Regions from separate parts of the Streptosporangium sp. LJ11 genome, predicted to be linked through region 1. Evidence: riboswitches for the same ligand, from Rfam matches in the RefSeq annotation. Region 1 holds a riboswitch; each other region holds the start of a gene.
What was found. A riboswitch is a leader RNA that binds a small molecule or an ion and turns the genes downstream of it on or off. The one in region 1 is predicted to bind cyclic di-AMP.

Region 1 (7,793 bases):
CACAGGCCACCGGGACTCGCAGTCGAGCCTCCCGTGGATCAGCTCTTCTGCGACTCCGGGCCGGGTCGTTTTGCCGGACGCCGGCCGGCGGCTTCACTCCGAAGTAGCTTGACGACTCCGAAGATGAAGGCCCCGCCGACGATCGCCGGGGGTATCAACGCGGACAATACGTCGTACATTCGTCCTCGCTCCGCACCGTGGTGGCTTTCTGGGGACCATGGAAATGTGGCGACGACTCCCGGGCCGTGCAGGCACGCCCGATCGGTCTGGAACCGCCCACAGATGACCATAGCGCCACCGGCCGGCGACACGTGTCAGCAGGGGCGACCATGTCCGTCTCTCTCCAGCCTAATGCTTCTCTCCAGCCGCCTTACCGGTTGCGGTCGTAAAGCCGTGAGGAAAAATCGACAGAGCGATCGGGTGATCATCACCGTCTCCGTAATACCAATGCCCGCAGGGTTCCCGGCCGTCGCACCGTCGACCTCCTCGCGCCGAAACCCCTGCTGAGAGGGCCGGCCCGCCGGGACGAACGGCACCTTGTCATGGAGCCGGAGATCGCCGCGAGCGGGTTCATCACGGGAATGCCCGCCGTCGGCGGAACGCCCGGACGGAGAGCCGCTCGCTTCATCACCCCGGTGTGAGCCGATGTGACGCAAGCGTATGGAACAAGACGGATCTTCAACACTTTCTCGCCAAGAGTACGACCCGCTCCGGCACGGAGTACATAGTCGTAGACCGTATAACCACCAAACACGATGGGCCCCTCGGACAACCCCGCCAACACCACGCGTCCCTGATCCGGATCCGTAAGAAGGCCTTCACCGGCCGTCCCGAACGCGCCGCGGAAGGCGAAGAAGAGAATCCGGCGCGGGATCGCCGAGGATGCCGGAGGCACGACGGGCCGACCATTCGGTGAGTAGTGCGCGAACCCCCGACGGCGGCGGATCCGGCATTGACGCCTCATAGGAGACCCGCGGGCGCCGGTGAGCCCGTTGTGGGCACCGTACGCGAATATTCCGACGAGCGGGGCGAGACTCGGTCATAAGTTCCCCCGCGTTGCTCAGGGCGCGGCAAATGGTTTTGCTCTTCCGTGACCCGGACCCCGAGACCCATACAGGGTCCCTAAGACCCCTCGTTTTCTCGCCTGTACGTGAAAACGGGGCCGGCGGTTCAACCGCCGGCCCCGTTATTCGGAGAACTACTTGATCTTGACGACGACCGTCCCTGCAACCTTGTCGTGCAGTGCCTGCCGCAGGGGCTTGTCCCACAGCAGCCACAACACGTTCACAAGACTGAAGATGTAGATGACGTAGTTCAGGAGCGGCACCCAGCTCAGGAACTGCGGACCGTAGAGCACGCCGGCGCGCTTCAGCGCGACGTCGGAGCTGAGCCCGCCGGGCGGCAGTGCGCTGCCGACCGGCACCACCTTGATGCCCATGACCATCTTGCCGACGGTCTGCCCACCCCTGCTGATCATGAAGAACTCGTAGGCGAAGTAGATCCCCGCGGTGACCAGCGAGATGAGGAGGGTCGAGAGGAACAGGCCGCTCGCCTCCGTGACCTCGCCCGTCTCGCTGTTGAAACTGGGGAACGTCACGAGCAGGCCGGTCAGCACCGCGCTGATGATGAACGTCGGGATCGCCAGGATGACCCCGTCGACGATCCTCGCCACCAGGCGCTGCCACCACTCGGCGAGCGGGGCGGGGGCCCCGGGAGGACCGCCGTACGGCTGACCGTAGCCCTGCTGCCCGTACGCGGGCTGCTGGTGGCCGTAGCCCTGCTGGCCGTAGTCGGGCTGCTGCCCGTACGCGCCGGTCCCGCCCTGCTGGCCGTACTGCTGCTGCCCGTAGTCGGGCTGCTGGCCGTAACCGGGCTGGGGCTGCTGCTGCCCGTAGTCGGGCTGCTGCCCGTACGCGCCGGTCCCGCCCTGCTGGCCGTACTGCTGCTGCCCGTAGTCGGGCTGCTGGCCGTAACCGGGCTGGGGCTGCTGCTGCCCGTAGTCGGGCTGCTGCCCGTACGCGCCGGTCCCGCCCTGCTGGCCGTACTGCTGCTGCCCGTAGTCGGGCTGCTGGCCGTAACCGGGCTGGGGCTGCTGCTGCCCGTACGCGGGCTGCTGCCCGTACGCACCGGTCCCGCCCTGCTGGCCGTACCCCTGCTGCTGGCCGTAGCCCTGCTGCCCGTAGTCGGGCTGCTGGCCGTAGCCCTGCTGCTGGCCGTACCCCTGCTGCCCGTAGCCCTGCTGGCCGTATCCGGGCTGGCTCTGCCCTGGGCCGGTGTTCGGCTGTGAGGCCTCCGACCGATACCCCACGACTGTCACGTCGGGGTCGAGTTCGCCAGGAACCCGCCCCGCGTTGTGCTGTCCGTAATCCGGCTGTCCCGACGGTGTGCGATCGCGGTCGGGATCATCCTGTGGATACGGCGGCTGTCCGGTGCTCACCGCGTCACCTCACTTAGACTGCGCATGTGGCAAATGTCAGACGCACATGCATGCTGCTGCACAAGGTATCGACATAGGTATCAACAGTCACCTTTCCGATCAGTCAGCTCCAAAGTCACCAGAGTCGGGCTCACGTGTCAGGTGCAACAGCATCCGGGTGTTTCCCAAGGTGTTGGGCTTGACGTGTTCCAGATCGAGGAACTCCGCCACACCCTCGTCATAGGAGGCGAGAAGTTCGGCGTAGACCTCCGGGGCGACGGGCGTGCCCTGGATTTCCCGGAATCCGTGCCGGGCGAAGAAGTCGACCTCGAAGGTCAGGCAGAAGACCCTGCGCAGGCCCAGCTCGGCGGCCGTGCGAATGAGCGCGGAGACGATCCGGTGGCCGATTCCCATCCCCCTGCGGGTCGGATCGACGGCGACGGTGCGGATCTCGGCCAGATCCTCCCAGAGGACGTGGAGGGCCCCGCAGCCGATCACCTCCCCCTCCCCGTCGGTGGCGACCCAGAACTCCTGGACGTCCTCGTACAGGGTGACGGTGGCCTTCTCCAGCAGGCGCGGGCCGACACCGCCGTAGGTGTCGACGAGCCGCCTGATGGCCCGCACGTCCGGGGTGCGGGCGCGGCGGACCGCGACCTCGGGGACCTCGGGTACCTCGGGGCCCGTCCCCGGCCCGGGCGAACCCCGCTCCGCCCCCGCGGATTCGGCGCGCCGCTCCCCGTCGCCGGAGGCGCGAACGGCCGGCACGGGAGAATGCTCAGCAAGCTGCTCCATGACCGTTCAGCGTACGTCCTCACGTGTCTTCAATTACGGCTCATCCTTAACTCTCAGCTCGCAGGCCGCACATGACCCTTGGCGATCGCTTTACCACTCTCGGTGTTCGGCACCTCTCGTGTGCCACAGCTCACCTTTGGCACGGTCCCGGACCTGGGAAGACCTCCGCCACACCCGCCGCACGGGAGGCAAAGGCAGCGTAATGGCCATGTTGATCATTTCGAGGTGTGATCTTTTCGTGACACCTCAGTTGCGAAACCTCTACTGAATTCGCAGTTCTGGTTGAGCAGGAACCACAGGTGCACTAATCTCCGTGCTCGATGTCAGAGACGTAAAAAGCCTGACCCGCCGAATCCCTCACAGGGGAACCGGGGACCCACCACGTCCTCCGGGGTGAATCCGAGTGCCACCGGCGCACCCGGTAGGGCTGCCTCCGGCCCGAACCCGTCAGCTAACCCGGTAGGCGGCCGAGAGAGGAGCCCGTTGGTGAAGCGCACGCGCGACCGCGGAGGAAAGCACACGGGCCACGAGACCCGCTGCGGAGAACGCGCGCCGCGAGGGCTGCGCCGTCGCATGGCGGTCGTCGGCCTGGCATTCGCCACCCTGACCCTCGGCACCCCGCTGGTGGCGGCCACCGCGGACCCCGAGCCCAGCCTCCAGCAGCTGGCCAAGCAGGCCGAGAAGCTGCACCAGGAGATCGGCGTCCTCGCGGAGCGCTACAACGGCGAGCGGGTCAAGCTCAAGCAGGCCCAGCGGGCCGCCGAGAGCGCCAGGAAGACCCTCGCGTCGAGCGAGTCCGAGCTGGCGGCCCGTCGCACCAAGGCCACCCTGCTGGCACAGAGCACCTACATGTCGGGCGGCCTGAACTCCGGGCTCGCCTTCACGCAGGCCACCGACCCCGACACCTTCCTCGACCAGGCCACCACCAACTACGCGCTCCAGCAGCAGCAGAGCGAGGAGGTCGCCCAGGTGAGCCGGGCGATCGAGGCCGCCGAGCGGGCCCAGGCCAGCGCCAAGGCCAGGACGGCGGAGGTCAAGAAACTTCTGGCGGAGATCGACGGCAACCGGACCAAGATCGAACGGTTGGTCGACCGGGTCGAGAGCGACCTGTTCAGCGAGGTGCGCACCAGGGCCGTCAGCAACAGGGGCGCCCGGGTGAAGACGAACGTGCCCATCGTCGGCAGCGGCAAGGCCGCGGAGGCCACTCGCTGGGCGCTCACCCAGCAGCTGAAGCCGTACGTCTGGGGCGCCGAGGGACCCAACTCCTTCGACTGCTCCGGCCTGGTCATGTGGGCCTACCAGAAGGTCGGCATCAGCCTGCCGCACTACACCGGCGACCAGTGGACCGCGGGCACCCACGTCTCCAGGAAAGAGCTGCGCCCCGGCGACCTGGTCTTCTTCTACAGCGACCTGCACCACGTCGGGATCTACATCGGCGCGGGCCTGATGGTCCACGCCCCCCAGACGGGTGACGTCGTCCACATCACCACGATCGACAACCGGCCCTTCGTCGGAGGCGTCCGCATCGCCGCCTGAACGGGCGTCGACGACCGGGGCCGCGCACGGCCGAACCGGGTCCGGGGCCGCGCACAGGCCGAGCCGGTTCCGGGCCGCACGCGTGTCCGGCCCGACCTGCCGGACACGCGGCGGTGCGTCAGATCAGGCGGCGGCGGGCCGCCCAGGCCACGGCCTCGATCGCCGTGGCGACGCCGATGCGGTCGCAGATGCCCCTGAGCCTGCGCCTGACCGTCCGGCCGCTGATGTCGAGGCGACGCCCCACCCGATCGACCGTGACACCCTTGGCGAGCTCGGCCAGCAGCACGAGGTCGTCGTCGCTGAGACCGATATCGCTCATGCCCAGGGGGCTGTCGCCATGGCGTGAATCCACTTCTGGATATGCCATCAAGAGTCACTCCCCCCACTCTGGAAACCGGGTGCGAGACGCCGGAAATGAATACCGTCCGCCAGGAACGGTAAACGCCTTGTTCAAAGGTCGTCAAGTTCCACTCTTCATAGCGTGCGTCCAGTATTGACATAGCAGGCGCTACGTGAAGTACTCATGATATGTCAGTGCCTTTGCGGCTATGTCATGATCGAGCCCAGGCACGAGCCGGCAGGCATCCCTGGCTGCGGCGACCGAGGTCCTGGCAGAACAAGATTTCGCCGGAACCGCCGCCCCGCCGGGCACCCCGAAGCCGTCGCCCCGGGGATCCGGCCCGTCCGCATTTCTCGGAAAAAATTGATCTCTTCCCGACGGCCATGTCCTCATCACCTTGACGGCACACCACGGATAACGCGGAAATATGAGGGTCAAGAGCGGAGCCTTGCGGCATTCGCGAAGTGCCACGTGGCGACGACGGAACATCCGGGCGATATTGGACCTACTGGAAATGGATTTCTGCACCATACGGAAATGCGTCCGATATTGCGTGGGACCATGGGCCCGACGGCCGTTTCCCACCGGCCGGGTTCTCCCGGGGCCTCGGCCGCCCCCGCAGGGGAACATCCTGATCCGTGAAGCTCCGTGAGGGCGCTCGGCTCCGGCGCCTCGGGGCGCTCGCACGGAAAACGGCCCGGAGACGATCGGGGAACCGCTCCACCGCGACCCGGCCGCGCGGCTCATGCTCCGGCTCGCGTCCACCGGCGCGGGGCGGCCTGGGACGCCGGTCGGCGGAGGGGACGGTGACGGTGCCGCCCGGCGCGGCCGACCAGGCTCTCGGGCGCTCTCCGAGCCCGACGTCCCACGCGATCCCGGCCGGATCCCGCCCCTGTCCCGAGCGGTGACCGGGGCCGCCGTCCGGCCTCGTCCCCGGCGCGCGCACGGCCGGGAACCCGCCGCCCCCGCCCGGGAATCCTCCGTCGCCGCTCGCCGGCGTCAGGAGGCGACACCGCCCCTCGTGGCGGTGGCACCGGGCCGCGGTGCCCGGCCCGGTGCACCGTACGGGGAGAACGTCCTCACCCGCCGCCGCCGGGTTCAGCCGGTCGGCTTCACCAGCGGGAACAGGATGGTCTCGCGGATGTTCTTTCCGGTGAAGGCCATGACGAGGCGGTCGATGCCGAGCCCCATGCCGCCGGTGGGCGGCATCGCATATTCCAGGGCCGTGAGGAAGTCCTCGTCAAGCTGCATGGCCTCGACGTCGCCGCCCGCGGCGAGCAGGGACTGCTCCGTGAGGCGGCGGCGCTGCTCGACCGGGTCGACCAGTTCCGAGTAGCCGGTGCCCAGCTCGGTGCCGAAGCCGATCAGGTCCCACTTCTCGGTGAGGAGCGGGTTGTCCCGGTGGGTGCGGGCCAGCGGGGAGGTCTCCAGCGGGTAGTCCATGACGAACGTGGGCTGGACGAGCGTGTGCTCGACGAGGGCCTCGAAGATCTCCTGGACGAGCTTGCCCTGACCCCACTTGGCGTCCCAGTGGATCTCCCGCGCGTCCGCGAGCTTGCGGACGTGCTCCAGGGGCGTCTCGGTGGTGACCTCCTCGCCCAGCGCCTCGGAGACCGACCCGTACAGGGTGATCCGCGGCCACTTCGCCAGACCGAGGTCGATCTCCTGACCCTGGTGGACGACCACGGAGTGGCCGAGGGCGGCCAGCACGGCCCTCTGGATCATCCGCTGGGTCAGGTCGGCGATGTCGTTGTAGTCGAGATACGTGCCGTACGCCTCCAGCATCGTGAACTCGGGGTTGTGGGTGGAGTCCGCGCCCTCGTTGCGGAAGTTGCGGTTGATCTCGAAGACCTTCTCCAGGCCGCCGACCACCAGCCGCTTGAGGTAGAGCTCGATCGCGATGCGGAGGTAGAGCTCCATGTCGTACGCGTTGATGTGGGTCTTGAAGGGCCTGGCCGTGGCTCCGCCGTGGATCGGCTGGAGCATCGGCGTCTCGACCTCCAGGTAACCCTCCTCGTGCCAGAAGTCGCGGACGGCCCGGACCACGGCGCTGCGGGTGCGGGCCATCTTCCTGGCCTCGTCGTTGACGATGAGGTCGACGTAGCGCTGGCGGACCCGCGCCTCGGGGTCGGTGAGCCCGGCGTGCTTCTCCGGCAGCGGGCGCAGGCACTTCGACGTGATCGCCCAGCGGTCGGCGAGGATGGACAGCTCGCCCCTGCGGGAGGTGATGACCTCGCCCTCGATGCCCACGTGGTCGCCGAGGTCGACGTCGCGCTTCCACGCGGCCAGGGACTCCTCGCCCACCCTGTCCAGGGAGACCATGACCTGGAGGTCGCCGGAGCCGTCGCGGAGGGTGGCGAAGCAGAGCTTGCCGCCGGTCCTGGACAGCATCACCCGGCCGGTGACGCCCACTTTGTCGCCCGTCGCGGTGTCAGCGGAGAGATCAGCGTATTTCTGGCGGATCTCGGCGTTGGTCGCGGTGCGCGGAAAATTCACCGGGTAAGGGTCGACGTTCTCGGAACGGAGGCGGTCGAGCTTCTCCCGGCGCACGCGCATCTGCTCGGGCAGATCCTCGGCGGGATTCGTCACGTCATCGGTCACAGTTCCAAAGGGTACCGATGTGGCGAACCTCGTGAGTTCGCCGGTCGCGCGGCGCGGAAACCTGTCGTACGGCATGAAACCGGTCGCGCGGCACGGGGGAGGGACGCC
Region 2 (7,793 bases), on a different contig from region 1:
GCTTTCTGGAGATGCGCAGGGCCGTCTCGGCCACCAGGGGACCCAGGTCTCGCACCCGCGCGGCGGTGATCCGGGAGGTGAGGCCCGAGATGGAGATCGCCGAGGTGGCGACGTCGTTGTGGTTGAAGATCGGCGCCGCGACGCAGCGCACCTCGGGCTCGTTCTCGCGGTCGTCGACCGAGTAGCCCCGCTGCCGGATCCGGCCCAGCTCGGCGCGCAGGCGCGCGGCGTCGGTGATGGTGTACCGGGTGACGTGCGGCATCCCGGCGGCCACGATCTCCTCGACGGCCTCCTCCGGCTGCCAGGCGAGGATCGCCTTGCCCACGGCGGTGCGGTAGACGGGGTTGCGGCTGCCGATGCGCGAGGCCATGCGCACGTTGGTCTCGTTCTCGACCTTGTCGATGTAGACCACGTCGGGCGGATCGTAGACCACGAGGTGGACGGTCTCCCTGGTCTCCGCCATCAGGCGGTGCGACTCCTCGGCGGCCACCGTCCGCAGGTCGAGGGTGGACAGGTAGGCCTGCCCGAGGTGCAGGGCGCCGCTGCCCAGCCGGTATGCGCCGCTCCTGCGGTCGCGCTCCAGGAGCCTGGCCTCGATGAGCGGGGCGGTCAACCGGAGCACCGTGCTCTTGGACAGGTCGAGCGCCTCGGCGAGCCGGGTGAGCGACAGGCCGTGGCCCGCACCCGCGTGGTCGCGTACGTGCGCGAGGACGGCGAGGGCGCGTCGGAGCGAGGCCGACCGGTTGCGTTCCGGAGCGGGCTCACTCATCGCGGCTTCCCAATGTGATCCGGCAATCGAATACCTGGTCAAGGTAGGCGAGTACCCCGCCCTGCGGCCACTTTGCAGCACAACGTTCTGCACTGCACAACAAACCGCGCCTGGCCGGCCGGACGGACGGTGGAGGACGGGCACCCACCCGGTTCCGTTTCTCCCCACTACCGATAATTTTTGCCTGGACCAGGGCAGAACTGTCCCTCGGGATGGTTGACAGGCCAAAATTGGTCCGTGGTCAGGATCGGATCGGTAGAGATGAGCGATTGTGAGAGTGAGCGACTTCCGCCAGTTCTGGGCCAGCTGTTCGCCGATGGAGCCGACGGAGCCGACGGGAGCGAGGGCGGCGACGGGACCGGCGGGGGCAGGGGCAGGAGGCTCTCGGTGGAGCTGCCGCCGGGGGACGTGGTGTGGCCCGACCCCGGTTACGCCCAGCTCGCCGTCCGTCGCCGTCCGGCGTTCTGGCTCAGCGAGGTGGCGGTCTCCGGCGAGTACTGGGCGCGGCTGAGGGCCCAGCACGAGCGGTCGGGCCTGTGGCCGGTGCTGCTGGAGGACTCCGTCCAGCCCTGGTCGGCCGGCCAGATCGCCCCGGACACGGCCGGTCAGATCGACAACTACCACGCCGCCGCGTTCATGGCCGAGGTGTGGTCCGACTGGATCGCCAAGGCCAACCTCGACCAGCTCGAACTGCTCGAGCCCTTCGGACCCGAGTGCCCCGGCCCGGCCCCCCCGGGCAGGCTCGCCGCAGACCCCGGCGTGGTCGCCGACTGGTACGCCGGGCTGGTGGCCGAGCGCAGGACCCCGCTCGGGCTCGTCGCGGTCGAGCGCGGGGCCGACGCCCTCGCCGTCATGGGCTGGCAGGGCGCCCTCAACCACAACGAGTGGATGGTCCCGCTCGCGGCCGTCGTGCGCAGCTGGGAGGACAGGTTCGGGGTGCGGGTGGTCGGCATGGGTTTCAACACCCTCGACCTCAGCGTCGCCGCGCCCCCGACCACCTCCGAGCACGCCCTGCACGTCGCCGCGGAGCACTGGACGTTCTGTCCCGACAGCATCATCCAGGGGGCGGGGAACCTCATCGACTACGCCGAGCAGATCAAGGGCAGGAACGCCTGGTCGTTCTGGTGGGACTGAGCGGGGCCGGGCGGGACCGGTCGGCCGGGGACGACCCGCGGGGCGGGCTCCCCTTGAGTGAACCTTTACGGAAAGGGATCGGCCGGCCTGGGGAGGGCTCGCGAGGCGGCGTTCCGCCGCGTGGATCTCCGGGCGCGGGGCCCTGGAACGGGGCCCGGGACGGGGTTTCGGGGCTGGACACCGAGATGGGGGAGACATCCGTGCTGGTAGGACGGGTGTTGGCCTGACGGGGCGATCGATGAGGCTTCCTTGAACCTTGTAGGTAGATCTTCTGGGGTTTTCATGGTGTTTGCTTTGCTTTGTCCGGTTTTGGTGGGTAGTGTCCACAGTCATCGGTAGGCGACCTGCCCTTCACAAGAGGGAGCGGCCGGCCGACGTCGAATCCCGAGGGCCCGCAGGGGCCCCGGAGCCGGGGAACCACTTTTCCGGGGTGAATCCGCCGCGACCACGCGGCGGTAGGGCAACTCCACCGCCCGAACCCGTCAGCTAACCCGGTAGACGAGATGGAGAGGAGATCCCCTCATGGATCACCGCGTTACCACGTCGGTGCAGCCCTTGTCCGTGCCGACCACCTGAACTTTTCCCCCCTTCCGCCGACATCCCCCGTTCCCCCCGGACCTTCTCGCCGCGCCTGATCGCGGCACCTTCCAGATCGTGCTCCGCGTAGCGATTGCCTGAGATTCCGGCTACGCCCCCTTTTCCGACGAGCGCGTCCCCGCCAGTGCACCCCTTCGGTGTGTCGCACGTGGCTGCCCCGTTCCCTCGCGAAAGAGCCTTTTCTCCATGCGCCCCTTCCTTGGTTTGCACAAGAACGGCCTGAGCAAGTTCACCTGGCAGAAGAACAAGCCCCGCGGAAGCCGCCTCGCCGCCGCCGCTCTGGTCGGCGCGAGCGTCCTCGCCGCCACCGGTGTCGCGGTGGCGCTGCCCGCATCCACCTGTTTCGCCGCCACCGCCGACCCCGAGGTCGGGGTGGCGAAGGCCAGCGCCGAGTCCGTCCTCCTCCAGGGCGCGACCACGGCCTCCTACTTCTGGGACGACTCCTCCGGCCGGGCCGGTGACACCGGTCTGCCCGCCAGCGGCCGGCCGATGCAGAAGGGCATGATCGCCAGCCCGAGCTGGCCCCTGCTCACCGAGGGTTACCTCATCTACAAGGGCAAGAAGGCCAAGTTCTTCGTCGGCGACCGCGGCCCCGGTTCCCCCTCGAACCAGGGCATCATGATCGACATCGACGCCAAGACCTTCGCCGACCTGACCGGTGGAACGTTCAACGCCAGCACGCTCGGCGTGGACGGCAACGGCGGGATGGGCCACATCGACATCAAGTACGTGGTCACCAAGTGGGGTGACGGTACGGGGATAAAGAACCACCCCGTCGCGTTCTCCACCGGTGCCTGGAGCCGCAGGGACACCAGCCCGGCCAAGCCTCCGACGGTCGTCTTCGCCAAGGCCCAGGAACTGGGGATAGGCGTGCAGACCCAGCCGGTGAGCGCCGCGGTGCGGCCGTGGACCGGCAAGCCCAAGGTCATGGTCGAGTCCGCCTCCTGGCACGCCCCGGCCGGCGTGGCCGTCGCCGGTGCCCGCGCCGCCGAGATCGGCGCGGGGAAGGGCTGAGCCGGAGCCGCCGCCCTCCGGAGTCCTCCGGGAACGCTCCGAAAGGGCTCCGGGAGGGCTCCGGGAGGACTCCGGGAGGACGCTGAGAGGACTCCGGTGCGGTCCGTGCCTCCCGGGGCGCGGACCGCACCGGAGGATCAGACTTCGAGCTTCTCCTCGATGCCGCGCAGGGTGTGCCGCGCGAGCGCGAGGTTGGCCCGGTTCCGGTCGAGAGCCAGGTAGAGGAACAGCCCTTTGCCGCTCCGGCCGGCGATCGGGCGGATCACGTGGTACTGCGTGCCGAGCGTGATGAGGATGTCCTCGATGCCGTCCTTGAGGCCGAGCGACTCCATGGTCCGCATCTTGGCCTTGACGACCTCGGTGTTACCCGCGGCCGCGATCTGGAGGTCGAGGTCCTTGGACCCGCCGAGCGCGCCCAGCGCCATCCCGCTGTTGTAGTCGACGACGACCGCGCCGACGGCACCGTCGATCGCCATCATCTCCTTGAGCGAGATGTCCATGTTGCCCATTGCTGTCTCCGATCACTGGGGTATCGATGTGCGCGAACCGGCGGCGGCCAGTCTGGCCGCCGTCTTGCGGCCCTCCAGCCGGAGCAGCCCGAGGTTGGTCCCCGGGCGCGCCAGGACTGTGAGGACGATCTTGGGTCCGGCGGCGTAGAACGCCGCGTAGCCGTTGGTGCCGGAGATCAACGTCTCCTCGAAGGTGCCCTTGCCGGCCATGCTCGTCATCCGGCGGCTGAGGGCCAGCACCGCGGAGGAGAGCGCCCCGGTCTGCTCGGTGTCCCTCTCCAGGTCGCTCGCTATCGTCAGACCGTCGACGCTGCACGCGATGCTCCCGTTCACGTCGGGTACGCGTTCTCGCAGCGCCGCCATCTCGCGCCGTATCTCCTCACGCAGTTCCACCGGCATCCTCCTTCCGATCAGCTTCAGCGTCCGCAGCCTTATCGGCATGTGACCGGGCTCAAGTCATCGCCTCCAATGCGTTCCTGAGCCGGATGAGCAGACTGACGTCGGCCGGGTCCCCGTTCGCCCTGGGAAGCCACTGCGACGTCTCCGGAGAACCCGTACCGGCCGCCGGGATCTCCGTGGCACCCCTCGTCCGCCTGGGCAGCGGCGCCGGCGCCTCGGGGGCCCCGGGGGCCCCGGGGGCCCCGGGGGCCTCTGCCGGAGCGGGCTCCGGGAGGCGGAGCAGCCCGGACGAGGCGAGCTGCCGTACGGCGAGCAGTACCGAGTACGCGGGACGGCCCAGCTTGCGCGCCAGGTCGGCCGGGGTCGCCGTGGAGTCGGCGCCGACGAGCACCTCCCACTGGAGCGAGCTCAGCACCACCCGCTGGGCGCTGATGCGCCCCAGCGGGACGACCGGGAGCGTGTCCAGCTCCGCGGACGGCCAGGTCTGTTCCAACTGCGCCTTCCTTCGCTCGCACTCCCGGAGCAGGCCGGTCGCGTCGAAGTACCACTGCGGTCCGAGCCAGTGCCGCTCTCCCCGCCGGAACCTGGGCCGGTGCCCGGTGGCCTGCAGCAGGAAGTACGCGGCGTCGAGCACCGCGCTCAGCACGCAGAACTCCAGTTCCCCCCTGGTGAGCAGGCCCCGCGCGACCAGCTGCTCGCCCCCCGACGGCTGGGGGGTACGCGCGTCCGGTGGCCGGCGGGTGGCGGCCTGCCTGACCTGCCGTACGGCGTGGGCGGATATCCCGCGGCAGGCGCCCAGCAGGTCCTCCAGCCGGGGGGCCGCCGCGCTCTCGGCATAGGTCACGCGACCGTCGGTGAGGTAGATGATCCCCGCCTTGCCGAGTCGCAGGGAGCCGGTGGCGTGGTCGCCGGCGAGCCCGCTGAGGATGTTCTCGACGTTCGGCATGATTTCACGTCGATATCAGACGGCCGGAAAGGGCCTGGAGACGGTGGCGGGCCAGTGCCAGGTTCGAGCGTTCGAGATCGAGCCTGACATAAATGACCAGAGGGCCGTCGAAAAGCGTTTCCAGCGGCCGCAGCAAATGGTGGCCGCCGTCCGTGGTGATGATCATGTCGTTGATCCGGACCGTGCCGCCGGGCGAGGCGAGGGCGAGCCCGTCGAGCGTCGCGCGCAGGGTCTCGCTCAGCCCCGCGGCCGACCTCTCCACGTCGGCGTGGCGGCTCGCGCCGCCGGTGGCCACCGCGGTCCCGCTGGTCTGATCGATGAGGATCGCGTCCAGGGCACCGGGGATGGCCATTACCTCGGTGAGGCAGTCTTCGATTCCGAGCACGTGCTCTCCCTCGCCAGCGACTTCAAGCGTCGCCCGGTCAGCGTAGGGACACCTCTCGGTAACCGAACTTCCTGGCTAGGGCTTTGATAGGAGAAGGCATACGATTCTCCAACCGAGTAGGAAGTTACATACCCTGGGTGGAAATCAACCCGTTGGGTCGTCGGTGATGAGTGCCTTTTCGTCCGGCTTGAAAACAAGAATGTTCTTCACATAGGAATTCACCGCGGCGGGCAGGCCGACGTCGTTCCCGGCCTCCTCCGACATGTACCAGCGGTGGTCGAGCACCTCGTGGAAGAACTGGGCGGGCTCCAGCTTGCCCCGCAGCTCCTGGGGCACGGCCAGCACCGTGGGCTGGAAGACCTCGGCCAGCCAGCGGTGGGCCACGATCGCCTCGTCCTCGTGGCGGAGGCCGTGCGACACGCGGAAGGAGTCGAGGTCGTTGAGGAGGCGCCTGGCCTGGTTCTCCTCCACGTCCAGTCCGGTCAGCCGCAACAGCCTGCGCTGGTGGTGCCCGGCGTCCACGACCTTGGGCCGGACGATGAGCCGGCCGGTGCCCGCCTTGCGGCGGACCATCATCTCCGCGACGTCGAACCCCAGGGAGTTCAGCCGGCGGATCCGCTGGTCGATCATGTGCCAGTCGACCTCGTCGATGATGTCGTCGGAGGTGAGCTCGCTCCAGAGACGGTGGTAGCGGCGGACGACCGAGTCGGCGATCTGCTCGGGGTCGATGGAGGGGTGCAGCAGCTGACCCGCCTCCAGGTCGAGCATCTCGCCGAAGATGTTGGTGTGCGCGACGTCGATGTCGTACAGCCGCTGGCCCTCGCTGAGCATGGGGTGCAGCTCGCCCGTCTCGGCGTCGACCAGGTAGGCGGCGAAGGAGCCCGCGTCCCGGCGGAACAGGACGTTCGACAGCGAGCAGTCGCCCCAGTAGAAGCCGCTGATGTGCAACCGCACGAACAGCACGGCCAGGGCGTCGAGCAGCCGGTTGAGCGTCTCCGGCCGGACCGTCCCGGACATGACCGCGCGGTAGGGCAGGGAGAACTGCAGGTGCTGGGTGACGAGCGCCGAGTCGAGCGGCTCGCCGTTCGCGTCGGTCCGCCCGGTGACCACGGCCACCGGCTCGACGGACGGGGTGTCCATCCGGCTCAGGTCCCACAGCAGGCGGTATTCGCGCTTGGCGTAGTACTCGCTGATCTCCTTGATCGCGTACACCTTGCCCGACAGGCGGGCGAAGCGCACCACGTGCCGGGAGATGCCGCGGGGCAGGGAGACCAGCCGGTGCTCGGGCCACTGCTCAAGCGGGACGTCCCAGGGCAGGCGGATGAGGTCCGGATCGCTCGGGGCGCCGGTGAGCTGGAGGGGCATGCGGTCAGTCCTCGCGACGGGAAGTCCGGCGGTGTGCCGGTCGGACAGGTGGTCGTGCCGTGGTCAGTCCTCGCGGCGGGGGAAGGTGGGCGGGTCGAAGGCGCGCCGGACCACCGCGGCGAGTTGCTCCTCGGTGAGCACGCGGGGTTCGCCGACGCTCCTGGCCCGTACGTAGACCTCGCAGAGCCACTCCAGCAGCCGGGTCGCCTCGAAGGCCCCGTCCAGGTCGTCGCCGATCGTGACCCCGCCGTGGTTGGCCAGCAGCGCGGCACGCCTGTCCTTGAGGGCGGCCCTGACGGAGGCGGCGAGCTCGGGGGTGCCGTAGGTGGCGTACTCGGCGACCCTGACGGTCCCGCCGAGCAGCAGGACGTTGTAGTGGATCGGCGGCAGCTCGCTCATGGTCGTGGCGACCACGGTGCCGAAGACGGAGTGGGTGTGCACGACGGCGCCCGCGCCGGTGGCCGCGTAGACCGCCAGGTGCATGGGGGTCTCCGAGGACGGCCGCAGGTCGCCCTCGACGAGGTGGCCCTCGATGTCGACGACCGGGCAGGCCTCGGGCTCCAGCCGGTCGAGGGAGACGCCGCCGGGCGTCACGGCGACCAGATCGCCCGCGCGCACGCTGAGATTTCCCGCGGTCCCGACGACCAGTCCGGTCGCGGCGGCCCGGTGGCCGTA
Region 3 (7,793 bases), on a different contig from region 1:
TCCAGTTGCGGACCCGGTCGCCCAGCGCGTCGTGCACGGCCGCCGCGTACTCGGCGAAGCGCTTCGACGTGTCCCGTGCCGGCCAGCCGCCCGCGTCTTCCAGGGGCTGGGGCAGGTCCCAGTGGTAGAGCGTCACCCACGGGTCGACGCCCCGGGAGAGGAGCTCGTCGACCAGGCGGCTGTAGAAGTCGATGCCCCCCTGGTTGACGGTGCCACGCCCGTCGGGCTGGATCCGGGGCCAGGAGATGGAGAACCGGTACGCGCCGAGGCCGAGCTCGGCCATCATCCGCACGTCGTCCCGGTACCGGTTGTAGTGGTCGATGGCGATGTCGGCGTGCTCGCCGTTCACCACCCGTCCCGGCTGCTTGACGAAGGTGTCCCAGATGGAGCGGCCTCGGCCACCCTCCGAGACCGCGCCCTCGATCTGGTAGGCGGAGGTGGCCGCGCCCCAGACGAAGTTCGTCGGGAAGATCAGTTCCGGGGTCTGAATTCGCGTCTCTTGCGTCGTCACGCCTTGACCGCACCTTCCATGAGTCCGCCGACGATCTGGCGGCCGAACGCGATGAAAACGATGAACAGCGGCAGGACCGACGCCGCGGTGCCGGTGAACAGCATCACGTAGTCGGTTCCGTGGGCCTGGTTGAGTGCCGCGATCGACGTCTGAACCACTGGGTTGTCCGGGTTCAGCACGATCAGCGGCCACATGAACTCGTTCCAGGTCTGCATGAAGACCAGGAGCGTGAGGACCGCCATGCCCGGCCGGAGCGCGGGGAGGATGACGTTCACGTAGATGCGCATGGTGGAGGCGCCGTCGACGCGGGCCGCCTCGACCAGCTCGTCCGGCACCGCCTGGGTGGCGTACTGGGTCATCATGAAGACCCCGAAGCCGTTGACCAGGAAGGGCAGGATCACCGCCTTCAGCTGGCCGGTCCAGCCGAGCGTGACCATGAGCTCGTACAGCGGCACGACGCCCATCTGCTGGAGCGGGACCATCATCGTCACCAGGATCAGGCCCAGCAGGATCTTGCTGCCCCGGAAGCGCAGCTTCGCGAAGGCGAAGCCGGCCAGGGTGGAGATCAGCACGACCGAGACCGTCACGGTGACCGAGACGATGGCCGAGTTGATCAGACCGGTCATGAAGTAGGCGTCCTCGGTGGACAGCAGCCGCGCGATGTTCTCACCGAGGTGGCCGCCGGGGAGCAGCGGCGGCGGTACGTCGATGGCCTCCTCGTTGGTCCGGGTGGCCATGATGAACATGTAGTAGATGGGGAACGCCGACAGCACGAGGGCGAAGGCCAGCACGACCTTCGTCATGGGGCCGGCGTCCCAGATGCGGTTCCGTGCGGCCGACGGGCCGGAAGGCCGCCGCCGGGCGTGCTGCGCCGGCGGTCGCCGGATCTGGGTGACCGTCACTTGGAACCCCCGATACGGCGGGTGAAGGAGTAGTTGATGAGTGTCCCGATCAGGATCAACGCGAACAGCAGCCATGAGGCGGCCGCGGCGTAGCCGAAGTCGAAGTCGCGGAACGCCTCCTTGACGATGAACATCGCCACGGTCTGGTACTGGCCGGTGGCGCCGCCGCTCATCGTCGGGTTGCCGTCGAACATGACCGGCTCGGTGAACAGCGTCAGGCCGCCGATGGTGGAGATGAACACGACGAAGACGATCGTCGGGCGCAGCATCGGGATGGTGATCTGCCAGAACTGCCGCCTGGGCGTGGCGCCGTCGATGGCGGCGGCCTCGTAGAGGTCCTTGGGGATGGTCTGCATGGCGGCCAGCAGGATGATCGCGTTGTAGCCGGTCCAGCGCCAGTCGATCATGGTTGAGATCGCGATCCAGGAGGACCACTTCTCGTTCTGCCAGTTGATCGCGTCGACCCCGAAGAAGCTCAGGAACCAGTTGATCATGCCGTAGTCGCGCCCGTACAGCTGGGTGAAGACCACCGCGACGGCGACGACGGAGGTGATCAGCGGCAGGAGCACGCCGAGGCGGAAGAAGAGCCGTCCCCGGATGCGCTTGTTGAGCGCGTTGGCCAGCAGGAGGGCCAGCACGAGCTGCGGGATCGTCGACATGACGAACATGCCGAGGGTGTTGAAGACCGCGTTCCAGAAGGCCTCGTCAGTGATCAGCTCGATGTAGTTCTCGAGGCCGACGAGGGTCTTGTCCCCGGCGAGCTCCCACTCGTGCAGGGAGACCCAGAGGGTGTAGCCGAGCGGGAAGATGCCGAAGATGGCGAAAAGCAGAAAATAAGGGGATACGAGGAAGTAGGGGGTCGCCCGGAGGTCGAACCGGGCCCACCCATTGCCCCGACTCGGTCCGCGGGGCCCGGCCGGGGAGCCGACGTGCAGTGTCATCGATCAGAGCCTTTCAGCGGGGGCAGGCGACCGGCCCGGCTGCGGGATCGCCGCAGCCGGGCCGATGCGGGTCGGTACGGGGATCAGCCCGCTGCCTTGACGCCGGCCTCGAGGAACTTGGTCCAGGCCTGGTCGTACTTGACCGAGCCCTGGTCCATGCCCTCGAGCACCTTCTCCACCGAGGTCTTGACCTGGGCGTGCTTCTCACCGAGGAAGACGGGCAGGAGGTCCTTGACCGAGTCGCCGAAGATCTTGCCGGTCGGCGCGTCGTTGAAGAACGGGTTCTTCAGGTCGGCGACCGCCGGGTCCTGCTGCGCGGGGAGGGAGCTCGGGAAGGCCGCGGCCTCCTGGAAGGCCATGACGTGGCCCTCCTTGCCGGTGAGGTAGTTCAGGACCTCGGCGGCCTCCTTGGGGTGCTTGCTCTGCTTGGGGATCGCCAGGTAGGAGCCGCCCCAGTTGCCCGCGCCGCCGGGCACGGCCGCGACGTCCCACTTGCCCTTGTTGCTGTCACCGGCCGCGCCGGAGACCACGCCGAGCATCCAGGCCGGGCAGCCCATGGTCGCGAAGGCGCCCTTCTTGATCGCGGCGTTCCACGGCGGGGTGAACGAGGCGAGCTTGGCGGTCAGGCCCGCCTCGCTGAAGCTCTTCACCGTGTCGAAGGAGGTCTTGATGGCCGGGTTGGTCTCGATGATGAGCTGGTTGTTCTTGTCGAAGTAGGCGACGTTGCCGTTCTTCGGCGCCTCCTGCGACAGGATCACGTTGTAGAGCGTGTTGGGGCCGTCGAGGAACTTGGGGTCGGTCTTGCCGGGGTTGGCGGCCTTGAACTTCTCGCCGATCGCCTTGAAGGCGTTCCAGTCCGGCCAGAGCTTGCCGACCTCCTCGCGGTCGGTGGGCAGGCCCGCCTTCTCGAACAGGTCCTTGCGGTAGCACATGGTCATGCCGCCGATGTCCGTGCCCAGGGCGAAGAGCTTGTTGTCGGCGTTGATGCCGTTGTCCCACTTCGCTGCGGGGAAGTCGGCCTTGCGGCTGTCCAGCCCGTACTCGGCCAGGTCGGTGAAGAACTGCGGGCGGGCCTTCATGAGACCCATCGCGCCCTCGTCCAGGGCGATGATGTCGGCGGCGCCGCTGCCCGCCTGCAGGCGCTGGAGCAGCTGCGGGAGGTAGACGTCCTCGAACCGGTCGGTCAGGTTCTGGTACTTGACCTGGATGTTCGGGTGCGCCGCGTTCCACGTCTCCACGGCCTTGTCGTAGCCGAAGTTCTCGCCGCCGCCGAAGGTGTGCACGGTGATGGTCACCGGCTCGGCCGGAGCGGCGGCGGAACCGGTGCCCGCGGCGGGCGCGGACGGCTCGCTGGAACTGCACGAAGTGATGGCCAGGGCGGTGGCCGCCATGACCGCGACGGCGGCCAGCTTGCCGTGCCGCTTGTTGTTCAACATTACGGACCCCTCTCAGGTGGTCGCCCGAATCATTGGGAGGCGACATCGCGGGCCGGTCCCCGACAAACGCGGTCCTCGCGACGAGGTCGTTCCTCAATGTGCTTTGGGAGCGCTCCCACGAAGAGTGGACGATAGGCAACCGAGACGTCAATATGCCGAAACTCAACCGTTACATCCGGTCGTTTTAGGCAGGACTATCGGCATCGAATATGCACAAACACCTCATCAGGGTGATTGGGAGCGCTCCCATCTCACGGGCATACAGTCGGGGCATTTCGTGTCCGTGCGGGGTGGGGGACGCGGAACGCTCCCGGGGGCGGGTGGACCGGGCGGCCGTTCACCGGCGGGGGGCCGGGACGCCCGCGCCGCCGGGGGAGGCGGGCGCGGGCGGCGGGCGCGGGGTCAGTCGGAGTAGACGGGGTATCCGTAGCCGACGATCTGGGAGACGGGCCGGACGCGCTGTTCGACGTCGCCGTTGCCGGTGTTGCCCTCGATCGTGGTGATCGTGCCGTCCCCGTTGTCCTTCTTCACGAAGCCGACGTGGTCGATGCCGTCGATGCTCTTGCCGCCGGCCCAGTCGAAGTAGACGACGGCGCCGGGGGTGGGGATGGTGCCCCAGTGCCCGTTGTCCTTGAACCACTTGGCGTGGGCTACGGTGTAGGCGTCCCAGCCCATCGTGGGGCGGATGCCGGCCATCTCGCCGACCCAGGAGACGAACATCGCGCACCAGGGGGCGTTGGCGTAGTCGTACACGGTGTTGCCGCCGTCGCGGGCGAGGGTCTCCTTGGCGCGAGGGCTCGACATGTACCAGGAGTGGAACTTGGTCCCGCCGCCCTCGGCGTTCTCGCGGATGCCGATCTGCTTGGAGGCGATGTCCAGGACCTTCGCCGCGGAGACCTTGGGAAGTCTCTCGGCCACGGTCTGGAGCGGGGTTTTGGCGGCCTTGGACGTCTGCGCCTTGGTGTCGACGGGCGGAGCGTTCACGACGCCGTGGCCGTCGGCCAGGGCGACGCCGGTGGTGCCGGTCGTCAGGGCGATACAGGCGCCCAGGACGGCGCATGCCGCGCGGGGGGTGGAGATGAGGCGATGCTTAGCCATACGGGGGTTCGACTCCTTGCTTCGCTTCCATTCCGCCTACCGGGTTAGCTGACGGGTTCGGGCTGGGAAGTGCCCTACGGCGCACAGGTGCGCTGATTCACCCCAGGAACGTGGTTCCCCGGTTCCGCAGACCTCGCGGATTCGGCGGCCGTGCTCACCGGCGGAAGGTCTCCGTCAGGTGGGACACGGTCGGGCAATGTGACGGCAATGCATAGACCTGGATAGATCTAGGCAATCGCCATGAATAGGACGAAGGTACGCCAGACGGACAGACGATTACAAGTAGGACATATTGCCCTGACTTGGGAATACGTCCGAATCGGATCGGTGTTGCGGGGTGCCGCCCGGCCCGGGAGCGGGGTGAGGCCGCGCCGGCCGCGTCTCCTTCCGGCGGCTGGGGGAACGCCCCGCCGAGGCCGGGATCCCCTGCCCCCACGGCGATCCCGGTTTTCCGGACCCGCCTGCGAGCCGTCGGACGGGGGGTGCTATGACGTGCGGGCGAACCCCCTGGTCCAAGGTGGCGTGTCCTTATGTTTCCGAACAGGCATTCGATAGTAAAAAGTATTCGGATGGTAGGGGTTCTCCCATGGAAGGTCAGGAGAGGGCGCGCGGGAGCCAGAGGTCCGCGACCCGCGCCTGACGAGGTTTCCGCAGCTCAGAGCGATGGGGCATGGGTGCGATCCGGCCGTCGGCGGGCCTGGCCGCCCGAAGGGTAAAGAAACGTGCGCTCGGAGGGGCCCGACGCCCGCGAAGGTAAAGATAAGAGGTAAAGGAACACGCTTTCCAGGAGGCCTCGCCGTCCGCGGAGGTAAAGGCGTGCGGGACGGGGGAGCGCGTTCCCGGGAGGTGCGGGCCGCCCGCCGGGGTCAGGTCGCCGAGCCGGACCACGCGCGAAACAGCGGAAGCAGGAAGCGGTCGACCGTCTCCTCGACGAACTCCCGGTCCAGCGGCTTTCCGGTGAAGAACAGCCGGTACCACACCAGCGCCTCGGTGACCTTCCTGAGCTCGACCGCGTCCACCGGCCCCGGGAGCTCGCCGCGCTCCCTGGCGCGGTCGAGCAGCGGGGTGGTGCCCGTGATGTCGGCACGGGGCACGTTGTCGCGCAGGGCGGCGGCCAGGTCGGGGGAGGTGAGGAGCGCGGGGAACAGGCCGAAGATCATCGCGTGCTTCCGCTCCAGGATCCGGCAGAACCCGTCCACGACCTCGATCAGATCCCCGCGCATCGTCCCGGTGTCGGGCGGCGGCGCGACCTCGATCTCAAGGTGGTTGCAGATCAGGTCCACGACCAGCGCCTCCTTGTCCTGCCAGCGACGGTAGATCGTGGCCTTGCTGGCGCTGGCCCGCCTGGCGATCTGGTCGACGGACATCCGGTCGTATCCGACCTCGGACAGCAGGTCCAGAGTCGCGTCGAGGATCGCCCGTTCCCGCGCGGGATCGAGACGCAAGGTGCCTCCGATGGTTCACGAGTGCTGCCTGATCTCCCAGAAGCGTACGCCGGTCAGCTCCTCCGACCTCTCCCAGAGCCTGGCCGCCACCACCGCGTCCAGCGCCTTCGGCGAGGGGCGCAGCACCTTCGGCCCCGGCCCGACGTACTGCCCGCCCCTCGCCTCGGGAGAGGTCGCCGCGTACAGGGACGGCAGGGCGCCCCTGGCGGGCGGCTGCAGCGCCAGGCGCATCAGGGCGCTGAGGGGGCGGGTGAGGGCACCCAGCTTCATGATGCCGGTGGCCGTCATGCCCGGGTGGGTCGCCAGGCTCAGCAGGGCGGCCCCCGAGGCGTCGGCGCGGCGCTGCAGCTCCAGGGCGAACAGCAGGTTGGCCAGCTTGGAACGGCCGTAGGCGGAGAACCTGCCGTACCGGCGCTCGAGAGCCAGGTCGTCGAAGTCGATCGCGCCGACGGAGTGGGCGTCGCTGGAGACCGTGACCACCCGGGCGGCGGGGGCGGCCAGCAGGCGTGGCATGAGCAGCCCGGTCAGCGCGAAGTGCCCCAGGTGGTTGACGCCGAACTGGGTCTCGAAACCGTCGGCGGTGGTCCGCCGGGGCATCGGACCCACCCCGGCGTTGTTGACCAGCAGGTCGAGCGGCCCGTCGACCGTCTCGGCGAACGCGCGCACCGAGCCGAGGTCGGCCAGGTCGAGTGTCCTCACCTCGGCCGCCGCCCCCGGCACCGCCGCCCTGACCGCGTCGAGCGCGGCCCGGCCCCTGTCCGCGTCGCGCGCGGTCAGGACGACCCGGGCGCCGTGCCTGGCCAGTTCGAGCGCCGTCGGCACGCCGATGCCGCCGCTCGCACCGGTGACCACCGCGACGGAGCCGGTCAGGTCGGGGATCTCGTCAGCTGTCCACATCGCTCGCTCCTCTTACGGATCGACGGATCTGTGCTGGATCACGAAGTGTACGAAACCGTTCCGTACACCACGGTAAAGGCCGGAAAGATCACACACAAGCGCGCGTGGTCGGCTGTTCACCCGCAGTTCCCGGGCGCTTAAGGCCGCCGGGTTAGGTTGTGGCAGTCGTGAACGGGTCATCGCCCGGCGTGGAGGACGGCCGAGACCACGCGCGGGAACAGGGTTCGGCCGTTGCCTGGGTGGAGTCCCCGCTGCAGATGCTCTGCGCGGTGGAGGCCCACCATGCCGGGCTGCTCGGTGCCCGCAGCCATCTCGTGCCCAGGGCGAAACTCCGCCCGCTGGCCGTGACGGGTCGCGAGCTGGGCCGTCTCGCCCTGCCCAGAGGGCTGGAGCTCACCGCGGCCAGGCCGGACATGCCCCGGCCGCGCCGGGGCGAGACCTGGGTGGTGGGCGACGCCTTCTCCGGCAAGGTCCAGTTCCGCTGGCTCACCGCCCTCCCGGGCCGGATCGTGATCGTCGACGACGGACTCGCCACCATCCGGCTCCTGGAACTGCTCACCGGC

Region 2: another riboswitch for cyclic di-AMP. It lies ahead of ACTOQ3_RS01155 (hypothetical protein); the one in region 1 lies ahead of ACTOQ3_RS29665 (NlpC/P60 family protein).
Region 3: another riboswitch for cyclic di-AMP. It lies ahead of ACTOQ3_RS28650 (CHAP domain-containing protein); the one in region 1 lies ahead of ACTOQ3_RS29665 (NlpC/P60 family protein).

What each region holds. Positions count from the first base shown of each region.
Region 1 is NZ_JBPXMB010000022.1:79,705-87,497, forward strand. It holds gene ACTOQ3_RS29655 (RDD family protein) at 1,199-2,308, opposite strand; gene ACTOQ3_RS29660 (amino-acid N-acetyltransferase) at 2,537-3,181, opposite strand; cyclic di-AMP (ydaO/yuaA leader) riboswitch at 3,545-3,689, shown strand; gene ACTOQ3_RS29665 (NlpC/P60 family protein) at 3,695-4,744, shown strand; gene ACTOQ3_RS29670 (LuxR C-terminal-related transcriptional regulator) at 4,863-5,063, opposite strand; gene lysX (bifunctional lysylphosphatidylglycerol synthetase/lysine--tRNA ligase LysX) at 6,183-7,685, opposite strand.
Region 2 is NZ_JBPXMB010000001.1:233,899-241,691, reverse strand. It holds gene ACTOQ3_RS01165 (IclR family transcriptional regulator) at 1-769, opposite strand, end outside; gene ACTOQ3_RS01160 (DUF4253 domain-containing protein) at 1,031-1,903, shown strand; cyclic di-AMP (ydaO/yuaA leader) riboswitch at 2,269-2,419, shown strand; gene ACTOQ3_RS01155 (hypothetical protein) at 2,687-3,514, shown strand; gene ACTOQ3_RS01150 (hypothetical protein) at 3,652-4,023, opposite strand; gene ACTOQ3_RS01145 (roadblock/LC7 domain-containing protein) at 4,036-4,422, opposite strand; gene ACTOQ3_RS01140 (hypothetical protein) at 4,475-5,368, opposite strand; gene ACTOQ3_RS01135 (roadblock/LC7 domain-containing protein) at 5,373-5,753, opposite strand; gene ACTOQ3_RS01130 (DUF4032 domain-containing protein) at 5,898-7,118, opposite strand; gene ACTOQ3_RS01125 (class II aldolase/adducin family protein) at 7,182-7,793, opposite strand, start outside.
Region 3 is NZ_JBPXMB010000021.1:60,352-68,144, reverse strand. It holds gene ACTOQ3_RS28670 (GH1 family beta-glucosidase) at 1-511, opposite strand, end outside; gene ACTOQ3_RS28665 (carbohydrate ABC transporter permease) at 508-1,314, opposite strand; gene ACTOQ3_RS28660 (carbohydrate ABC transporter permease) at 1,410-2,354, opposite strand; gene ACTOQ3_RS28655 (ABC transporter substrate-binding protein) at 2,438-3,790, opposite strand; gene ACTOQ3_RS28650 (CHAP domain-containing protein) at 4,193-4,888, opposite strand; cyclic di-AMP (ydaO/yuaA leader) riboswitch at 4,907-5,045, opposite strand; gene ACTOQ3_RS28645 (TetR/AcrR family transcriptional regulator) at 5,755-6,333, opposite strand; gene ACTOQ3_RS28640 (oxidoreductase) at 6,349-7,230, opposite strand; gene ACTOQ3_RS28635 (hypothetical protein) at 7,398-7,793, shown strand, end outside.